DNA from 3 places in the Methylocystis sp. SB2 genome. Region 3 is predicted to be linked to each of the others. Evidence: predicted binding sites of a transcription regulator. Region 3 holds the regulator's gene; each other region holds the start of a gene.
What was found. The regulator PhoB, encoded in region 3, activates phosphate uptake and scavenging genes when phosphate is short. The targets are predictions, from matches to a motif close to TGTCATNNANCTGTCAT.

Region 1 (6,990 bases), 400 kb from region 3:
GAATTCTCCGGTTTCGCGCCCTGCGCGGCGCAGTGGCGCGCGCTCGAAGAGCCGGTGACGCATGTGTTCACCCATTTCGCGCTGGAGGCGACGGTGTTCGTCGCGCAAACGCGCGCCAAAGCGGCGCCCTCGGATTGCCGCTGGGCGGCGCGCGCCAATCTCGGTAAAGAAGGACTGCCCACCCTCATGCGCAAGGCCGCCGCTCGCGCCGGACTTCTCGACGCATGAGGCTGCGAGGCTGGAGGGAGCGATGGCGCGACGCGCAGGCGGCTATCAGGTTGAAGTGACGGAGGGCGCGATTCGCGTGCGCCGCGCCGGGAAAACGCTCACCATCCCCGCCGCGCCGCCCGACGGCGAATCTGAAGAAGACGCCGATTTCATCGTGCGTCTCGACGACCTCGAACATTGGGACGCACCCGACGATGAAACCCCGATCGGCATCGAGGAGCTGCAGAAAATCCTCGACGCGGTCGAAAAGCAGCTCGAAAAGCACGGTTTGAGCGCGGATTTCGAATAGCGCGCCAGTCTCAAGCTTGTCAGATCGCCCAGCCGAGCGAACGCTCGACGGCCTTTTCCCAGGATGCGATCAGGCGCGCCCGCTCCTGCGGCGGCATATGGGGTGTAAAGCGACGTGATTGTCGCGTGTGCGCGGCGATGTCATCCAGGCTTTTATAAACGCCGACGGCGAGGCCCGCCGCATAGGCGGCGCCGACCGCCGTCAACTCCAGCTGGCTGGGGCGGACGACCGGCGCGTCGATGAGGTCGGCCTGAAACTGCATCAACAAATCGCTCCCCGCCATGCCGCCGTCGACCTTCAGCGCGCTGATCTCAACGCCCGCGTCGGCGATCATCGCCGCCAGGACTTCGCGGGTCTGAAACGCCGCGGCTTCGAGCGCCGCGCGGGCGATATGGCCCTTATTGGAGAAACGCGTCAGCCCGGCGATGATCCCGCGGGCGTCGCCACGCCATCGCGGCGCAAAAAGACCAGAGAAGGCCGGCACGAAATAGACGTCGCCATTGTCCGGCACACTCCTCGCCAGCGCCTCGATCTCGCCGCTCTCTTTAATGAGCCCGAGATTGTCGCGCAGCCATTGCACCAGGGCGCCGGCGATGGCGATCGAGCCTTCCAGCGCGTAGCAGGGTTTCGCGTCGCCAAGCTGATAGGCGAGCGTCGTCAGCAGGCCTTTGGTCGATATGCGCGGCGTCTTGCCGACGTTCATCAGCAGAAAGCAGCCGGTGCCATAAGTGTTCTTGGCGTCGCCCACATTGACGCAGGCTTGCCCGAGCAGCGCGGCGTGCTGGTCGCCGAGCGCGCCGGCGAGCGGAACGCCGGCGAGCGCGCCGACGCATTCCCCGTACACTTCGCTCGACGAGCATATTTTCGGCAGGCAGGCTGGGGGAATGTTGAATATCCGCAGCAGCTCTTCGTCCCAGTTCAGGGTTTCGAGATTCATCAGCTGCGTGCGCGAGGCGTTGGTCGCGTCGATGAGATGGCGGCCGCCGCCGGGGCCGCCAGTCAGATTCCAAATGATCCAGGAATCAATCGTGCCGAACAGCGCCGCGCCCTGCGCCGCCCTTTCGCGGACGCCGGGGATGTCGTCGAGAAGCCAGGCGAGTTTGAGCGCGGAAAAATAGCTCGCGAGCGTCAGTCCGGTTTTTGCGCGGACCAGATCCCCCAACCCCTGCGCCGCGATCCGGTCCACGGCGGCTTGCGTTCGGGTATCCATCCAGACGATCGCATGATGAAGCGGCGCGCCGGTCGCCGCATCCCACAAGACCGTCGTCTCGCGCTGGTTGGTGACGCCGACGGCCGAGAGGTCGCGAGCTGAGACGTTGGCCTCGGCCAGCGCCGTTTCGATCACGGCCTGCGCATTGCGCCAAATCTCGGCGGCGTCATGTTCGACCCAGCCGGGGCGGGGATAGATTTGCCGGTGCTCGCGCTGCGCCTGGGCGATGATCCCGCCATGACTGCGCATGACGATAAAGCGGGTGCTCGTCGTGCCCTGATCGAGCGCGCCCAGGAGTTTGGACATTCATAACCCTCTGATGAACAGAAGTTTCAGCCTCGGTTCAGCGCGTTCGCCGTAATTGGAAAATGGTTACATCATTTCTCAAAAGGAGGATGCTCCATGAGATCGGCAGCCGTCAAAACCCTATCGGCGCCAATCAAGCCGGCCCTCGCCGCGCTTCTTTTCGTTCTCGCTTCGAACGCATTCGCGCCAGAGGCTTCCGCGCTGCCGGGGATCGATCGCGCGCCCACGGCTCAGCTGGGCCCCGGCGTCGAGAAGGCGCGCTGGGTGTGCGGACCCTACCGCTGCTGGTGGCAGCCCGGCTATGGCTGGGGCGGCGGCTACGGCTGGGGTGGTCCGCGCTGGGGCGGGGGCTATGGTTGGCGACGCCCAGGCTGGGGCGGACCAGGCTGGGGCGGACACGGCGGCTGGGGCGGCGGCGGTTGGGGCGGCGGCGGTGGCTGGGGACACCGTCACTGGTAGGAAAGATTTAACCCCAAGATCAGCCCCGAGATCAGGAGCCGCGGACGTCGTTCGCGGCTCATTTTTTTACACTTGCCGGGAGATCGATTCGTCCAAAATGTATTTGATAAACCGGCATGGTCCTTGCCAATCAGAGTTCATCGGCGCGGGTCTGTCCGAAAGGCGACACGCGGGAGTTGGCAAACGGAAGGAGATGTTGTAACCTACTGATACGAAAGGTAGTTTGCAATCTTTCCAAAGAAGGGAAATTTGCAACCTTTCCAGAAAGTAGTTTGCAACCTTTCCAAACTAGGCTAAGTAATGATCGTCTGTTCGTGCAACGTCCTGTCGGACCGCGATGTGCGCGATACGCTTGGGCCACGCGGTGACCGGCCTTCGGTTTCAGCTGTGTTCCGGCATATGGGCTGCGAGGCGAAATGCGGGCGCTGCGTGCGCAGCATTGTCGCCATCGTCGACCAGCACGCCGCGAGAGGATTGGATGAGTGCTCGGGGAGCGGCGATTGTGAAGGCTGTCGCGCCGACGAACTGGCGGCGTAAGTCTATTTTCATGGAAAGGATGCGGACATGCGCGGTGACGCGAAGGTCATCGATTATCTCAATCGCGGGTTGCGCGCAGAATTGACCGCGGTCAATCAATACTGGCTGCACTACCGCATATTCCACAATTGGGGTTTTCTCGAACTCGCCAAGAAATGGCGGGAAGAGTCGATCGAGGAGATGCGTCACGCGGATCATTTCGCCGAGCGTATCCTCTTCCTTGAGGGCTTCCCGAATATGCAGGTGCTCGATCCGCTGCGTATCGGCCAATCCGTCGAGGAGATCGTCAAGGCGGACCTCGAGACCGAGTTCGCCGCCCGCGAGCTGTATCTCGAAGCCGCGGCCTATTGTCTCTCGATCAACGATCGCGTTTCCGAGCAGCTTTTCGAAGGCGTGGTGAAGAGCGAGGAAAAGCACATCGACTTCCTCGAGACGCAGCTTGAGTTGATCAAGCAGCTCGGCGTCCAGCTTTACTCGCAAAAGCACGTCGGCGAGTTGCACTCCTCCTGACCGGGAGCCGCCATCGACCGCCGCAGGATGCTCACGCGTCCGCGGCGGAGGCGGGTCATTCCATCACCGCCGCCTTCAGAATGCACACCATTGTAGCCTGCGCCGGCGTTTTGCCGAGGTTGCGGATAATGTGCGGCCGGTCGCAGCGATAGCGCAGGGTTTCCCCAGCTTTCACGCTCGACTTCGCTCCGGCGACTTCGACCTCGAGCTCGCCGTCGCGCACCGACAGGCTCTCGACCGAGCCGCGCTGATGCGCCTCGGATTCCAATACGCCTCCAGGCGCGGCGGCGAATTCATAGCACTGCAGCCACTCGACCGTCTTGATCCAGCCGATGATCTCGAGCCGGCATTTGCCGTCGTCGGACACCAGGATGGGCGTGTCCGCTTTGCTGGTTTTCTCGAGGAAGGGTCCGTCTTCCGTCGCCTGCAATACCCGCTCGATCGAGACGTCGAGCGCCTGCGCGAGACGCCAGATGGTGGCGAGCGTGGGATTGGTTTCATTGCGCTCGATCTGGCTGATGATCGACTTGGCGACTCCAGACTGCGAAGAAAGTTCGGAAAGCGACAAATTATAGGCTTTCCGCAGCCGCTGCACGGTCGCGCCGAGCTGACCGGAAAGCGCCAGCGCGCCCGCCTGCAACATTTTTTGCTTGTCCTGACCTTCGACGCCCATGATCTCCAGCGCTTCAGCAGCGCCCGTAGGTTTCAGAATCGATCGGCAAGATAACCGACTGCGTTCGAAATATCGAACAGCGACCCCCGCGCTTGCGTCTGCTCGAGCCCGAGGGGCCATGTCATCTGGCTGTGATGCGAATCTGGTCAATCAGGCCAAGCGGCGAAGGCGAGAGGCGAACAGCTCATGCTCGACAGAAACGCCAGGGTGAAGGTCTCCCAAGCGGTGCGCTCCAACACAGCGCAGATGTCGGATCCGGTAAGTGAACATGCAGTTAAGCGCTATCGGACGCTGTTTTTGTCCGATCTGCATCTGGGCGCGCGCGGCGCCCAGGCTGAACTGCTGGTGGATTTCCTCAAACATAACGACGCCGACACGTTCTATCTTGTCGGCGACATCGTCGACGGCTGGCGGCTGAAAAACGGCTGGTATTGGCCGCAGGCGCATAACGACGTGATTCAAAAGCTGTTGCGCAAGGCTCGAAAGGGCGCGCATGTCATCTACGTGCCGGGCAATCACGACGAATTCGCCCGCGAATACACCGGTCTCAACTTCGGTGGCGTCGATGTCGTCGACCACGCGCTGCATGAAACCGCCGACGGCAAGACCATGCTGGTCATCCACGGCGATCAGTTCGACATCGTCGTGCGCAACGCCCGCTGGCTCGCCTTCTTCGGCGACTGGGCCTATGATTTTGCGATCGTCGTCAACACCTGGTTCAACCGTGCGCGACGCATGTTCGGCGTCGGCTATTGGTCGCTTTCCGCTTGGGCGAAGCTGAAGGTCAAGAACGCCGTCAACTTCATCGGCGATTTCGAGAACGCTCTCGCGTCCGAGGCGGCCCGCCGCAACGTTGACGGCGTGATCTGCGGACATATCCATCACGCGACGATCAAGACGATCAGCGGCAAGCTCTACGTCAATACCGGAGATTTTGTCGAAAGCTGCACCGCGATCGCCGAGCATGACGACGGCGCATTTGAGATCTTGCGGTGGCACAAGACGGCGGCCGAACGCGACGCCGCTGACGCGGCCGAGCGCGCCAGGGCCTTGCCGGACCAGAGAGCGGCGGCGGCTTGATGCGAATATTGGTTGCGACGGACGCCTGGCGTCCGCAGGTCAATGGCGTCGTCCGATCGCTCGAGACCATGGCGCAGTCGGCGCGCGCGCTGGGCGCCGAGATCGACTTTTTGACCCCGCGCGACTTCAATTCGCTGCCCATGCCGACCTATCCGGAGATCGCGCTGGCGCTCGCTTCGCCGCGCGCCGTTCGCCGGCGGCTCGAAGATGGTTATGACCACGTCCATATTGCGACGGAAGGGCCCATCGGCCTTGTGACCCGCGCGGTCCTGCTGAGGGCGCGCCGCTCCTTCACCACGAGCTTCCACACGCGCTTCCCCGAATATATCCAGGCGCGTTTTGGGCTTCCCGTCGGGGTCGCCTATGCGGCGTTGCGCCGTTTCCATAACGCCGGCGCCGGCGTGATGGTGTCGACGCCAAGCCTGTCGCGCGAATTGTCAGAGCGTGGATTTCGGCGGGTCCTGCGCTGGTCGCGCGGCGTGGACCACGCGTTGTTTACCCCCGATGCGGCGACGCCGCTCCCTTATGAGCGGCCGATTTTCCTTTACGCCGGGCGCCTCGCCGTAGAGAAAAACATCGAGGCGTTTTTGTCACTCGATCTGCCGGGCACGAAGCTTGTCGCCGGCGACGGACCGGCCCGCGCGGGGCTTGAAGCCAAATTTCCGCAGGCGAAATTCCTCGGCGTCAAAACGAGCGCCGAACTTGCGGCGCTCTACGCCGCATCTGACGTCTTCGTTTTTCCGAGCCGCACCGACACGTTCGGCATCGTGCTGCTCGAAGCAATGGCCTGCGGCCTGCCGGTCGCAGCCTATCCGGTCACGGGACCGCTCGACGTCATCGGGGCGAGCGGCGCGGGCGCGCTGAACGAGGATCTACGGACGGCCGCGCTAGCGGCGCTCGACATCAGCAGGGAGGCGGCGCGCGCGCATGCGCTGACCTTCACCTGGGAGAATTGCGCGCGACAGTTCCTCGACAATATTGCTTATGCGCGCGGCGCGGCCGCGCTCGGCGGCGTCGGCCTTGAGGCGTTGCGCGAAACGAGCCAGGCGTCCGCCGAGGACCGTCGGTCGGTGAAAAAGCGGCAGCCCGTCCAACCCTGAGTCATCGTCATTTCAGCGCTTGCAATTGTGATCGCTGGAGACAAGAGAGCGAAGCCGCTATGGTCGCGCCGCCGCAATCCCCGCGCGGCGCACCGGAGCGTCTTCTTGAGCCTTTCGCCTGAAGAAATCGAACGCTACGCGAGGCATCTCGTGCTGCGCGACATCGGCGGGCCGGGCCAGAGCAAGCTCAAGGATGCGCGTGTTCTCGTCGTCGGCGCTGGCGGGCTCGGCGCGCCGCTCTTGCAATACCTCGCCGCGGCCGGCGTCGGCGCGCTCGGCGTCGTCGACGACGACGCGGTTTCACTGTCCAACTTGCAGCGCCAGGTGATCCACGCCACGCAAGACGTCGGCCGCCCCAAGGTCGAAAGCGCGCGGGACGCTATCGCGCGCCTCAATCCGCATGTCGTCGTGGAGCCGCATGCGCTGCGGCTCGATGCGACGAACGCCCGGGCGCTGATCGGGCGCTACGATGTCGTGGCCGACGGTTCGGACAATTTCGCGACGCGCTATCTCGTGTCGGACGCCTGCTATTACGAAAGAAAGCCGCTCGTGACGGCGGCGCTCGGCGGCTTCGACGCGTCGCTGACGACGCTGCGGC
Region 2 (6,990 bases), 1.5 Mb from region 3:
TCTTCCCGGAGTTCGCCATGTCGCTTCCGCCCTTCGATCAGCGCGACGGATTCATTTGGTATAATGGTGCGCTCGTTCCGTGGCGCGAAGCGAAGCTTCACGTTCTCTCGCATGGGCTGCATTACGCGTCTTGCGTCTTCGAAGGCGAGCGCGCCTACGGCGGGACGATCTTCAAATCGCGGGAACATTCCGAGCGGTTTCAGACGTCCGCTCGAATCCTCGATTTCGAGATTCCTTACAGCGTCGAAGAGATCGACGCCGCAAAACATGAGACCGTCAAGGCCAACGGCCTCTCCAATTGCTATGTGCGCCCGGTCGCTTGGCGCGGCAGCGAAATGATGGCGGTCGCGGCGCAGAATTCGACGATCAACGTCGCCATCGCCGTTTGGGATTGGCCGAGCATGTTTGACGTCGAGACCAAGATGAAAGGCATCAAGCTCGACATCGCCGAATACCGGCGCCCCGATCCGCTGACCGCGCCCTCGATGGCGAAAGCCGCTGGTCTTTATATGATTTGCACCATTTCGAAGCACCGCGCGGAGCGGCGCGGCTTTGCCGACGCGCTGATGTACGATTGGCTCGGCCGAGTCGCTGAATGCACCGGCGCAAACGTCTTTTTTGTTCAGGACGGCGCGCTGCATACGCCGATCGCCGATTGTTTCCTCGACGGCATCACCAGGCGCACGGTGATTGACCTTGCGAAAAGACGCGGCGTTGAAGTCGTCGAACGCCGGATCATGCCTGAGGAGTTGGCGTCGTTTTCGGAGTGCCTCATCTGCGGCACCGGCGCAGAAGTGACGCCCGTTTCGGAAATCGGCGTCTATCGCTTCACGCCGGGCGAGCTTTCGCGCGCCCTGATCGAAGACTATTCGCGCGAGGTGGAAAAGCAGCCTTCGCCGGCGGCTTGAGCGCGACTCTGCGCGCGCGAGGGCGCTTCAAAAGCGCTCAGCCGCTCATTCGCGCCTTAATCGCGTGTTCCGCCAGAGTCTTGCCAAGCGACCAGACGGCGGAAGGCGCTTTGTGCGCGTCTGCGATGACCGCGTCGAAGGATTGCTCGATCCAATCGCAATCTTCATCGGAAATCGTGAGAGGCGGCAGCAGCTTGATCGTGTGATTGCCATGTCCGGCCACTTGCGTCAGCACTTTATGATCGCGAAACAGCGGGATGGAGATGAGCTGGCAAAACAGGCCTGAATTCACCGTCTCCAGGAGATTCCAAGCCGCCTTCAGTTTGAACGACTTCGGCGGCCCGAATTCGATTCCGATCATGAGGCCCTTGCCACGCACGTCGGCGACGAGCTCGTAGCCGGCGGCCATTCGTTGGAAGGATGCAAGCAGACGGTCGCCCGTCTTGGCCGCATTCTCGATCACCCGCTCGTTCTTCAGCACGTCGAGCGTCGCGACGCCGGCCGCCATGGCGAGATCGTTCTTGCTGAAGGTCGAGCCGTGCACGACGGCGCGATCCATGCGGTCGAAGACCTTATCGAAGATCGCTTTACGCGTAAGCACCGCTCCGACCGGCACATGGCCGCCGGACAGCGCCTTTGCGACGACGATCATATCGGGTTCGACGCCCGGGTAGTGATCGATGGCGAAGAACCGTCCCGTCCGGCCCACGCCCGTCTGAATCTCGTCGGCGACGAACAGCGTTCCGTATTTGCGGCAGAGCGCCTGCGCGCCGAGAAGATAGCCCTCTTGCGGAATGTTGACGCCCTTGCCCTGGATCGGCTCGACGAAGAAGGCGGCGATGTCGCGCCCCGCTAATGCGCGTTCGAGCGCTTCGAGATCATCGAACGCGACCTCGCGCGCATTCGGCAGCAGCGGTCCAAAACCCTTCTTGAAGATTTCGTCGCCGTTCATCGACAGCGAACCATAGGTCAGACCGTGAAAGGAATGCGCGCAGTGCAAGATTCCGGGCCGACCCGTCGCCGCGCGCGCGAATTTGATCGCCGCTTCAACCGACTCCGCGCCCGAATTGGCGAAAAAGACCTTTTCCAGCCAAGGCGCGTAGGCGAGCAATTTTTCCGCGAGAACGCCGGCCAGCACTGAAACGTCAAGTTGCACGAGATTGGCGAACTCGCCGTCAAGCACGCTGACGAGCGCATCGCGCACGGCCGGATGGTTGCGTCCGAGCGCGAAGACTCCCCAGCCGCTGAGGAGATCGAGGTAGCGGTCGCCCTTGCGGTCCCACAGATAAGGCCCAAGGCCCCGGGTGAAGCCAACGTCATAGCCGATCGTCTTGAGAACGCGCACCCACATTTCATTGAGGTGTTTTGTATGCAGCGAAAAGCGCTCGCTCTCGCGGGCCGCCACAAGCGCGGCAAGATCATAGCGAGGATCAACTTGGGGGGCGCTTCCCGCAGCGCAGACAGTCTTGGGCGCGTTCGCTGGCGCGGTCGACGAGTTGGTCATTGGCGGCGCTCCAACCGAGGAAATGGCGGGCAGGCGACAGGGCGCACGGGGCTCGCCGGGTTCCGATTGCGCGCCCGGGGCGCGTTTGTCAAATCCCCGTCCATGTGGCGCATGAGCCACAGGCTCAAAGATTTTGGACGTCTCCGCCGATTTTGTCCGCGACAGAATCTGCGTTTATCGCGCAATATCGCTGCACGCGTCGTGGCGCGCGCGCATGTTTCAGTTTCAGCGACAATGGCTTCGCCCATTCGCGCAGCGCGGCGTGCGTATCCACAGACATTCGTTGGCGGACCAAATTTGCCGGTTGGATGGCGCGCCGTGGGTGTTATCTTGTTAAGAGTGATTCATGAGCGACGCGGGGTGATTCGCGCTACAGGATAATTGCCAGCGCGCGCCAGTCGAATGCTCTGGATCAGCACGGGGAGTTGGTCGGTGAGCGCTAAAGTGACTTTTCAAGATGATTTGACAGCAAGCGCGACAGAATCCGATGAGGCCAGTCTCGAATTGGTCGAAGTCGCGGGACGGATTAAATGGTTCGATGTCGCCAAGGGCTATGGTTTCGTGGTGCCCGACGACGGCTCCGACGATATTCTCCTGCATGTCACCATTCTCCGCCGCGGCGGTCTGCAAACGGCCTTTGAAGGCGCGCGAGTCGTTTGCGAGGCGCAGAAGCGCGGCAAGGGCATGCAGGTCTTTCGCGTCATCGCGATGGACGAAACCACTGCGGTGCATCCGTCACAATCCTGCGCCGGGCGCACCCATGTTCAGGTTGTCCCGACAAGCGGCTATGAGATCGCCATCGTCAAATGGTTCAACCGCATGAAGGGATTCGGCTTCCTCACGCGCGGCGAAGGCACCGAAGACATCTTTCTGCACATGGAGACGGTGCGCCGCTACGGCATGACCGAACTCAAGCCAGGCGATAGCGTGCTCGTGCGTTACGGCGACGGTCCCAAGGGTCTGATGGCGGCCGAAGTGCGGCCGCTCGACGCCAAGAGCGTCCCGTCACACTGAAGACACCCATGCTGCGCACGGCTCTTTGGAGCCCACCCGAATGAGAACTGCGCAAATCTTCCGTACAATTGTCATGTCGCTCTGTCTGGCGCTGATCGCCTCGACAGTCGCGCGGGCCGAACCCGCCGTTGAATTCATGCGCATCGTGACGGCGACGGGCGAGCATGATTTCAAAGTCGAAGTCGCCGACACGCCCAAGGCGCGCGCCCGCGGCCTCATGTTCCGCAAATCGATGCCCGCCGATCACGGCATGCTGTTCGAATTCAAGGCCGAGGGGCCTGTTTCGATGTGGATGAGAAATACTTACATCCCGCTCGACATGGTTTTCATCGGGCGTGACGGGCGCGTGGTGGGCGTAGCCGCCGACACGGAGCCCATGTCGGAGCGAATCATCGCTTCGCCTGCGCCAGCCTATGCGGTGCTGGAGCTGAACGCCGGCGCCGCGCGGAAAATGTCGCTCGCGCCCGGGGACCAGGTGCGGCACCGCATGTTCAAGCGATAGTCGCATTCCCTTGTGAGGGGCGGCCGTGCGTGGTAGCGAAATTCGAGCGAGGGCAGAGCCGCCGTAGGCGCGGCTTGGTCCGGCGGGGTATAGCGCAGCCTGGTAGCGCGGAAGTTTTGGGTACTTCAGGTCGCAGGTTCGAATCCTGCTGCCCCGACCAGCGCGACGACCGCCGCGCGCCGCTCTCATGACGCGTCTACGAGCGCAGCCAACGACGAGGCCCTATGACCGCACGCATTTATCTTCCGGCGCCGAGCGCCACTCAATCCGGTCCGGGGTCGGACATGTGGCGTCTTGACTTCGAGCCGGAGCTTCCGCGCAGCATCGAGCCGCTCATGGGCTGGACCAGCTCCGGCGACATGCGCCAGCAGGTCAGGCTCAATTTTTCCACCAAGGAGGAGGCGATCGCCTACGCGGAGCGCAGCGGCCTCGCCTACCGGGTCGAGGAGCCGAAGCCCAATCTGGCGGCCCGGCGCGGCGCATCCTATTCAGATAATTTCAAGACCAGCCGCATCGGTCTCTGGACGCACTGAGGCTGTTTCGACCCCGTAGCTCAGCCGGATAGAGCAACTGCCTTCTAAGCAGTAGGTCGCAGGTTCGAATCCTGCCGGGGTCGCCATATATGACTACCCTGTCGGGCGTTGCTGGCGCCGCGTTGGCCGAACTGATACGGTCCCGCGGCGAAAGCTGCGCCGTCGACGGCTCCGTAGCTCAGCTGGATAGAGCAACTGCCTTCGAAGCAGTAGGTCGCAGGTTCGAATCCTGCCGGGGTCGCCAGTCGAAGTTTAGTAGACGGGGACGGCGAATGCGGCTCAACCGCCCGGGTGCGACAGGGATCGCCGGCGCTCTGGCGTTCGCCTTGGCGTTCATCTCACCCTTCGACGTTTTGGCTCAAGGCGAATTTTTAGATTTCCTGTTCGGACCCGATCAACCTCCGGCGTTCTCGTCCCACCGCTCCTGGCGGGTCATGCGTGCGCGCCCGCGGCTGCCGCGGCGCCCGCCGAAGACTTCAGTTCATTACGCCAAACCCGAACCCGTAGGCGCCGCCGACACGGACTCGATGTCCGGCGGCGGCTACTGCGTGCGCGCCTGCGACGGCTATTATTTTCCCCTCGTCAAATTATCGCGGATTTCCGGCCAGCAATCCTGCGAACTCGCCTGTCCGTCAGCGCAGGTGCAGCTCTACGAGGGCGCAAGCATCGAGCAAGCGCACAACGCCAAAGGGCAACGCTATTCGGCGCTTCCGGCGGCGTTCAGCTTTCGCGACAAGCTGACGGCGGGATGCGCGTGCAACGATCCGGCGGCGTCTCACGACTATTACCTTGGGCTGTCCCGTCGGGATCCCACATTGCAGACTGGGGATATCCTTGTTGGCGAGAAGGGCGCATTCATTTACAGCCGTTCAAGCCTGGTGAGCGTCAGTCACGCCTCGCGCCAGATCAGAGCGCGGCTACGCGGTGTGCTGTCGCGCGACCTTGCGCGGGAAGAGGCGCACGCCTCCCGGAACGGATTCCGTCGCGCTGAATAGACGCAGCGCCCGCCAAAATCGTCGCGGCCGCGGCGTCTCGCGCTTTACACTCGAAGCCGCGCCGGCTATGTGCCGCGAGCTCGTTTGTGACGATTTTGTGACAGATTCGCGGGAGGCGAGAGCGCCATGCTGTCTTGGTTTCAGGCGCTCATGCCGAGAGAGGAGCGCTTCTTCGATCTTTTCGAGCGACATGCGGAGACGCTCGTCGCCGGATCACACGCCTTGCGGGACCTGCTGGAGGGGGGGGACCGCGTGCTCGTCTGCAGTCAAGAAATCCGCCGCCAGGAAAATGAGGCCGACGCCATCGTCCGCGAGGCCCATCTGGCGGTTCGCCGCACATTCATCACCCCGTTTGATCGCAGCGACATCCGTGACCTGGTCACCGCGATGGACGACGCGATCGACCAAATGCACCAAACGGCGAAGGCGACGCTGCTCTACGAGACGCGAGATTTCGAGCCCGGCATGCGTCGCATGGGCGACATTATCGTCCAATCGGCGGAGCTCACGCGCTGCGCCATACCTTTGTTGCGCTTGATGCGCCAGAATGCCGGCAGGCTCAACGCGTTCAGCGAGGAGATCACCCGCATTGAGGACGAGGCCGACGCCATCCACGATCAGGGCCTGAAGGAGCTGTTTCTGGCGCACCGCCACAAAGACCCGATGGCGTTTATCGTCGGCGCGGAAATCTACGGCCATCTTGAAAGAGTCGTCGACGGCTTCGAGGACGTCGCCGACCGCGTCGCCGGCATCGTCATCGAGCATACTTAGGGACGACGCTTGCAGAACTTTTCATTCTATCTGATTGGGCTCGTCGCGGTCGCTCTGATCTTCGATTTCCTGAACGGTCTGCACGACGCCGCCAATTCCATCGCGACGATCGTCTCAACCCGCGTTCTGCGTCCGCAGTTCGCAGTGGCGTGGGCCGCCTTCTTCAATTTCATCGCCTTCCTGTTTTTTGGGCTTCACGTGGCGCAAACTGTGGGCTCTGGCATCGTCTCGCCGGAGATCGTGGATGACTTCGTCGTGTTCGGCGCGCTGATGGGGGCGATCGTCTGGAATCTGATCACATGGGGATTGGGCATTCCGTCATCGAGTTCACACGCCCTCGTCGGCGGTCTCGTGGGCGCCGGCGTGGCCAAAGTCGGCGCGTCCGCGATCGTCTGGAACGGGCTGCTCAAGACCGGCGCAGCGATCGTATTGTCGCCGGCGCTCGGATTCGTCCTGGCGCTCGCGCTGATCCTGCTCGTGTCCTGGGTCTTCGTACGGCGGACGCCAGGCGGCGTCGATGCGCTGTTTCGCATCCTGCAATTCGCCTCCGCCTCGCTTTATTCGCTTGGCCATGGCGGCAATGACGCGCAGAAAACCATGGGCGTGATCGCGGTGCTCCTCTATTCGCACGGGGCGCTCGGCGGCGAGTTCTACGTGCCCTTTTGGGTTGTCATCGCCTGTCAGGCGGCGATGGGCCTTGGAACCTTGTTCGGCGGATGGCGGATCGTGCGCACAATGGGATCCAGGATCACCCGCCTGACGC
Region 3 (6,990 bases):
CGGCTCCTGGCCAGCGATGCAGGCATATGGCTTTAGCTTCCTCACGTCCCAGGCCTGGAACCCGGTCACCGAGAACTTCGGCGCCGCGGCGGCGATATATGGCACGCTCGTCACATCGATCATCGCCATGCTGATCGCGGTGCCCGTCGGCCTCGGCGTCGCCACCTTCCTTACCGAGCTTTGTCCGCATGCGTTGCGCCGGCCGATCGGCGTCGCGATCGAGCTTCTCGCCGGCATCCCCTCGATCATCTACGGGATCTGGGGCCTCTTCGTGCTGGCGCCTTTTCTGCAATCGCATGTGCAGCCGGCGCTGATATCGGCCTTTGGCGACATTCCGTTTTTCTCGACGCTCTTCGCCGGTCCGCCTTACGGCATCGGCATGCTGACCGCGGGCTTCATTCTCGCGATCATGGTGCTGCCCTTCATCGCCTCGATCTCGCGCGACGTCTTCGAGACCGTGCCGCCGGTGCTGAAAGAAGCGGCCTGGGGCATCGGCGCTACGACATGGGAAGTGATGCGCTATGTCGTCGTCCCTTACACACGCGTCGGCGTGATCGGCGGCATGATGCTGGGCCTGGGCCGCGCGCTCGGCGAGACGATGGCCGTCACTTTCGTCATCGGCAACGCGCACAAGATTTCCGGATCGCTCCTCGCGCCCGGCACGACGATCTCCGCGACCATCGCCAATGAGTTCACCGAAGCGGTCGGCGATCTTTACACTTCGGCGCTGATCGAACTTGGCCTCATCCTCTTCGTCATCACCTTCTTCGTTCTCGCTCTGGCGCGTTACATGCTGATGCGCATCGAGCAGAAGTCGGCGTAAGAAAGAACGAGCTCATGTCGCTTTATGCTTCACGACGCGGCGCCAACTCAGTCGCCACCTCGCTGTGCTGGGTGGCCGCAGTGTTCGGCCTTTCCTGGCTGGCCCTGATCCTCGGCTCTCTCGTTTACGAGGGCGTGCGCGGTCTGTCGCCGGCGGTCTTCACCGAAATGACGCCGCCGCCCGGCAGCAAGGGCGGCCTCCTCAACGCCATCGCCGGATCGCTTGTGATGACGATCATCGGCGTCGCCATCGGCACGCCGCTGGGCATGCTGGCCGGCACTTATATGGCCGAATATGGACGCTATTCGAAGCTCACGATGATCGTGCGCTTCATCAACGATATCCTGCTCAGCGCGCCATCGATCGTCATCGGCCTCTTCGTCTACACCGTCTTGGTGCATCCGATGGGCCACTTCTCGGGGATTTCCGGCGCCGTGGCGCTGGCGTTGTTGGTCGTCCCTGTCGTCGTGCGAACCACCGAGGACATGCTGCTGCTTGTGCCCGGTTCGATGCGCGAGGCGGCTTCGGCGCTCGGCGCGCCCCGTGCGCATGTCGTTGGCAAGGTCGCCTATCGCGCCGCCAAGGCTGGACTGATCACCGGCGTGTTGCTCGCTGTAGCGCGCGTCTCTGGCGAGACGGCGCCGCTGCTCTTCACTGCGCTCAACAATCAGTTCTGGAGCAGCGACCTCACCGCGCCGATGGCGAGCCTGCCGGTCGTCATCTTTCAGTTCGCCCTGTCGCCCTACAAGGATTGGCAGCAGCTCGCCTGGACCGGCGCGCTGCTCATCACTGTCGCTGTTCTCGCTCTCTCGATCGCGGCCCGCGCGCTCAGCGCCGGGCGGAGGAACTCGAAATGAACGCCGCTGCTCAAATTGCTCAAGTAAAGGCGCCGCAGACCAAGGTTTCAATGCGGAATCTCGACTTCTTTTACGGCGAGACGCATTCGCTCAAAAACGTCACCATGCCCTTGTACGCCAATAAGGTGACATCCTTCATCGGCCCCTCGGGCTGCGGCAAGTCCACGCTGCTGCGCGTCTTGAACCGCATGTATGATCTCTATCCCGGCCAGCGCGCCCAGGGAGAGGTGCTGCTTGACGGCGAGAATATTCTCGATCCGGCGGTCGACATTAACGCCTTGCGCTCGCGCATCGGCATGGTGTTCCAAAAGCCGACGCCATTTCCAATGTCGATCTATGAGAACATCGCATTCGGCATTCGGCTATACGAGAAACTGCCGCGCGCCGACATGGACGCGCGCGTCGAAGGCGCGCTGCGCGGCGCCGCTCTTTGGGACGAGGTCAAGGACAAGCTTCACACCAGCGGTCTCGGCCTGTCCGGCGGACAGCAGCAGCGACTCTGCATCGCGCGCAGCGTCGCGGTGCAGCCGGAGATCATTCTGTTCGACGAACCGTGTTCGGCGCTCGATCCGATTTCCACGGCGAAGGTCGAGGAGCTGATAGACGAATTGGCCAGCCGCTACACGATAGCGATCGTCACCCACAATATGCAGCAGGCGGTGCGCGTCTCCGATTACACGGCGTTTATGTATCTTGGCGAGCTCGTCGAATTCGGCGAGACGGACGACGTGTTCAACAAGCCCCAAGCGAAGCGCACGCTCGACTACATCACCGGCCGTTTTGGCTAAACCAGCGATTCAAGGACGGCGCTCATGAGCGATCATATTGTTAAATCCTACGACCGGGACCTTGAAGCCCTGGGACGTCGCATCGCTGAAATGGGCGGCGTCGCGGAGAAAATGCTGGCGGAGGCGATGGACGCGTTGTCGACCTTCGACGTCGATCTCGCCCACCGCGTCGTCTCCAGCGATCCTCGTCTCGACGCGTTGCAGCGCGAAATCGAGGAGAACGCCATTCTCACCATCGCGCGCCGACAGCCGCTTGCGGTCGATTTGCGTGAATGCATCGCCGCTATCCGCATTTCCGGCGACATCGAGCGCGTCGGCGATCTGGCCAAGAACATCGCCAAGCGAACGCTCAAGATCGTGTCGGAGGCGCGCGTGCCGCGCGCGATCGTCGGTCTGAAATCGATGCACGAAATCGCCGCGATGCAGCTTAAGGACGCGCTGGACGCTTACGCCTTGCGCGACACCGAGCGGGCGCGCGCGGTCTGGCAGAACGATTCCGATCTCGACGCGCTGGAGGATTCGGTGTTCCGCGATCTCCTCACCTTCATGATGGAGGATCCGCGCAACATCTCCTTCTGTACGCATCTCCTGTTCTGCTCGAAGAATCTGGAGCGGATCGGCGATCACACGACCAACATCTCAGAGACGGTCGTTTATCTGGTCACCGGCGAAGCGATGCCCACGGAGCGGCCAAAGACGCGCGTTCCCGACTTCGGCCTGAAGGACGAGGCGGCGCAATGAGCGACGTGACGTCCGCCGTCCTACAGCGGAGCGGGAAAAGCGATCGGGCGCCGCGAATCCTCGTCGTCGAGGACGAGACGTCGCTCGCGACGCTGCTCGTGTATAACCTTGAAGCCGAAGGCTATCAGGTCGAGCATGTCGACAATGGCGATGAAGCCGAACTGCGGCTGGCTGAGTCCCCGCCCGATCTCGTCATTCTCGACTGGATGCTGCCGGGCGTTTCCGGACTTGAAATCTGCCGACGCCTGCGGGCGCGGGACAGCGCCAGAGACATGCCGGTGATCATGCTGACCGCGCGCGGCGAGGAAGGCGAGCGCGTGCGCGGCCTTTCGGTCGGCGCCGATGATTATGTCGTCAAGCCGTTTTCGACTCCGGAACTGATGGCGCGCGTGCGCGCGCTACTGCGCCGGGCGCGGCCCGAGCGCGTCGCCTCACGGCTCACGCTCGGCGATATTGACCTCGACCGCGACACCCGTCGCGTGCGGCGATCCGGCCGCGAAATCCACCTCGGTCCGACCGAATTCCGGCTGCTCGAATATTTTATGGAGAAGCCCGGACGCGTGTTCACGCGGGCGCAGCTGCTCGACAGTGTCTGGGGCATGTCGGCGGAGATCGACGAGCGCACGGTCGACGTCCATGTCGGACGGCTTCGCAAGGCGCTAATCCGCGGCCGCGAAAAGGATCCGATCCGCACGGTGCGCGGCGCGGGCTATTCTTTCGATGAAACGTTCGGACACGAGTGACGTGTCCGATGCGGTTCACGCGTAACGCTGCGCCCTGAACTGATCGCGCGCGCGGCGGCGATCTTGCGCAGGCTGATAGGCGACGCGCGCGTGATAGGCGCAGTAGGGGCCGCCGCCGATCGTCGACTTGCCGCCGCAGAAGCGGAATTCCGCCGACGTGGGGTCGCCCATCGGCCAGCGGCACATGGATTCGCGGAGCTCCATGAGCGTGACGCGCTCCGATATCGGGATCACGACCTCTTCTTCAGGCGCACGCCGCGGCGCCGCTAGCGCATGCGGCGCGAAAGCGAGCGCCAGATTGCCATGCGACGAGACGCCGTTCATGCGCGGGTGCGTCGGGCGAGGAGCCTTGGCGACGCGCGGCCGCTGCGCGCTTGCCGTCTTGGCGCGTTCGGCGAGTCCCAGACGATGGATCTTTCCGATCACAGCGTTGCGGGTGATGCCCGGTCCAAGTTCCGCCGCCACTTGGCTGGCGCTGAGACCATCGCTCCAAAGTTTGCGGAGCAGTTCGACGCGTTCGTCGGTCCATGACATTAGGCTTCTCCATTCTTTCGGGTCGAGCGCGGATCGGATTTTCTTCCGACCGCTGCGCAGGCCTGAAGCCCTGCGGCGATGTGATGCGCATCAACACTCGAGAGAACACGCCCAAACGAATTACGCGGGCGCTGACTAGAAACTTTCTGTTTACTTTGAATCATGCGCGAGTCGCGCTGGCAAGCGCGCGCTGGCGTTCTCAACAGGCTTTCCGCGAGACTGTTGCCCGCAGGACTCACCCTAGCGCGGCCGCGCCAGGCGGCTTTGACGCCAATATCGAACCGCGCCATGGATTTGACCGCGTCGGGCGGCGCGCATAAAATCCCGTCCTGAACTGCCGCCCTAAACGGGCGGCGCTTTGTTTTTTTAGCCTCCTCTGGCCGGAGCCAGCGACGGGAGCATGGAGCAGGGCTTTTGACGTCAGTGCTTTATCCGACCTATCCGCGCGCCGATCTCGCATTCAAACATGGCGAAGGCGCGTGGCTGATTGCGGAAAACGGCGACCGCTATCTCGATTTTAGCGCGGGCGTCGCCGTACTGTCGCTCGGCCACAATCATCCGCACCTCGTCGAGACCTTAAAGCGCGCGGCGGAAGAGCCGTGGCATGTCTCCAATCTCTTTCGCATTCCGCAGGCCGAGCGGCTCGCGGAGCGGCTCTGCGCCGCCACATTCGCCGATCTGGTCTTTTTCACCAATTCCGGCGCGGAAGCGGTGGAGTGCGCGATCAAGACGGCGCGCAAATTCCATGCGGTGAACGGACAGCCCGAACGCTATCGGCTGATCACGTTCGAAGGCGCCTTCCATGGCCGCACGCTCGCGACGATCGCCGCGGGCGGTAATGCGAAATATCTCGAAGGGTTCGGACCGCCCGTCGAGGGCTTCGATCAGGTTCCTTTTGGCGATTTTGACGCCGTCGAGGCGGCGATCACGCAAGAAACCGCGGGCGTCCTGCTCGAACCGATACAGGGAGAAGGCGGTCTAAGAGTCTTTTCGCCGTCGTTTCTGGCGCGGCTACGGGAGCTATGCGACGCGCGCGGGCTGCTGCTGGCGCTCGATGAAGTCCAATGCGGCGTCGGCCGGACCGGCAAGTTCCTCGCCTGCGAACATGCCGGCGTCACGCCCGACATCGTGGCGCTCGCCAAGGGACTGGGCGGGGGATTTCCGCTCGGCGCGTGCCTCGCCACGCGCGAGGCCGCCAAAGGCATGACGCTGGGCGCGCATGGCTCGACCTTCGGCGGCAATCCGCTGGCGACGGCGGTGGGCGGCGCCGTTCTCGACGTCGTGCTCGAGGAAGGCTTCATGGCGCGCGTCGCGCGGCTTGGCGCGCTATTGCGCCAGCGGCTGGCGGAGCTCGAGGACCGCTTTCCGTCGCTCATCGAAGAAATCCGCGGCGAAGGGCTGATGTTCGGCCTCAAGATGCGGATACCGAATGGCGACTTCGCCGCCGCCGCCCGCGCCGAAGGCCTGTTGACGGTGCTTGCCGGCGACAATGTCGTGCGCCTTTTGCCGCCGCTCATCATAGACGAGAGCGACGTCGCGGCGGCGGCGTCGCGCCTTTTCGCCGCATGCGCCCGGCTCGCCGCGCCAATTGAAAAGCTCGGAGCTGCGTGATGACCGCCCATTCGCTGACGCGGCCGCGCAGCTTCCTCGATCTTTCCGATCACTCGGGCGAAGAGTTGCGCCGCATTCTTAATCTCGCCAAGTCGCTTAAAGCGCGCCGCGTCAAAGGCGTCGAGGCGGCCGAACGACCGCTCGTCGGCAAATATCTCGGCATGGTGTTCGACAAGCCGTCGACCCGCACGCGCGTCTCCTTCGACATCGCGATGCGCGAACTCGGCGGCGAGACGATCATGCTGACCGGCGCCGAAATGCAGCTTGGCCGCGGCGAAACCATCGCCGATACGGCGCGCGTGCTCGCGCGGTTTCTCGACGCGATCATGGTGCGCATTCTTTCGCATCCCGATCTCATGGAGCTGGCGCGTTATGGCAATCTGCCGGTCATCAATGGCCTCACCAAACAGTCGCATCCCTGCCAGGTGATGGCGGACGTGCTGACCTTCGAGGAGCATCTCGGTCCGATTGAAGGGCGCACGGTGGCCTGGAGCGGCGACGCCAATAATGTGCTTGCAAGCTGGGTGCATGCCGCCGGCCGCCTCGGCTTCACGATCAATGTGGCGACGCCGGCGGACTTTGCGCCCTCGGAGGATCTGGTTAGCTGGGCGAAAGCCAATGGCGCGAAGATGAATCTGACGCGCGACGCCTATGAGGCGGTGGACGGCGCCGATGCCGTGATCACCGACTGCTGGGTGTCGATGGGCGACGCGGACGAGGACCAGCGCCGCGCCGCGCTCGCGCCTTATCAGGTCGACTCGAAACTGATGCGCGCGGCCGCGAAAAATGCCGTCTTCATGCATTGTCTGCCGGCGCATCGCGGCGAGGAAGTCACCGCGGAAGTGATCGACGGACCGCAGTCGGTGGTCTTCGACGAAGCCGAGAACCGCCTT

Region 1: a site for PhoB is predicted at 4,332-4,348, ahead of ACPS74_RS11425 (UDP-2,3-diacylglucosamine diphosphatase). Genes of this name have one in related genera too.
Region 2: a site for PhoB is predicted at 5,543-5,559, ahead of ACPS74_RS02215 (DUF47 domain-containing protein). Genes of this name have one in related genera too.

Annotation. Positions count from the first base shown of each region.
Region 1 is NZ_CP187401.1:2,334,770-2,341,759, forward strand. Features, by position in the region: gene ACPS74_RS11390 (A/G-specific adenine glycosylase) at 1-228, shown strand, start outside; gene ACPS74_RS11395 (Imm74 family immunity protein) at 251-517, shown strand; gene glpK (glycerol kinase GlpK) at 537-2,033, opposite strand; gene ACPS74_RS11405 (hypothetical protein) at 2,130-2,492, shown strand; gene ACPS74_RS11410 ((2Fe-2S)-binding protein) at 2,793-3,029, shown strand; gene bfr (bacterioferritin) at 3,057-3,539, shown strand; gene ACPS74_RS11420 (helix-turn-helix domain-containing protein) at 3,595-4,212, opposite strand; gene ACPS74_RS11425 (UDP-2,3-diacylglucosamine diphosphatase) at 4,399-5,292, shown strand; gene ACPS74_RS11430 (glycosyltransferase family 4 protein) at 5,292-6,392, shown strand; gene ACPS74_RS11435 (HesA/MoeB/ThiF family protein) at 6,498-6,990, shown strand, end outside.
Region 2 is NZ_CP187401.1:431,198-438,187, reverse strand. Features, by position in the region: gene ACPS74_RS02260 (branched-chain amino acid aminotransferase) at 18-908, shown strand; gene ACPS74_RS02255 (aspartate aminotransferase family protein) at 946-2,412, opposite strand; gene ACPS74_RS02250 (cold-shock protein) at 2,815-3,426, shown strand; gene ACPS74_RS02245 (DUF192 domain-containing protein) at 3,467-3,928, shown strand; tRNA gene ACPS74_RS02240 (tRNA-Pro) at 4,012-4,088, shown strand; gene ACPS74_RS02235 (ETC complex I subunit) at 4,153-4,461, shown strand; tRNA gene ACPS74_RS02230 (tRNA-Arg) at 4,471-4,547, shown strand; tRNA gene ACPS74_RS02225 (tRNA-Arg) at 4,629-4,705, shown strand; gene ACPS74_RS02220 (DUF2865 domain-containing protein) at 4,734-5,456, shown strand; gene ACPS74_RS02215 (DUF47 domain-containing protein) at 5,583-6,227, shown strand; gene ACPS74_RS02210 (inorganic phosphate transporter) at 6,237-6,990, shown strand, end outside.
Region 3 is NZ_CP187401.1:1,936,289-1,943,278, reverse strand. Features, by position in the region: gene pstC (phosphate ABC transporter permease subunit PstC) at 1-823, shown strand, start outside; gene pstA (phosphate ABC transporter permease PstA) at 838-1,680, shown strand; gene pstB (phosphate ABC transporter ATP-binding protein PstB) at 1,677-2,468, shown strand; gene phoU (phosphate signaling complex protein PhoU) at 2,493-3,209, shown strand; gene phoB (phosphate regulon transcriptional regulator PhoB) at 3,206-3,952, shown strand; gene ACPS74_RS09450 (GcrA family cell cycle regulator) at 3,968-4,486, opposite strand; gene ACPS74_RS09445 (aspartate aminotransferase family protein) at 4,901-6,097, shown strand; gene argF (ornithine carbamoyltransferase) at 6,097-6,990, shown strand, end outside.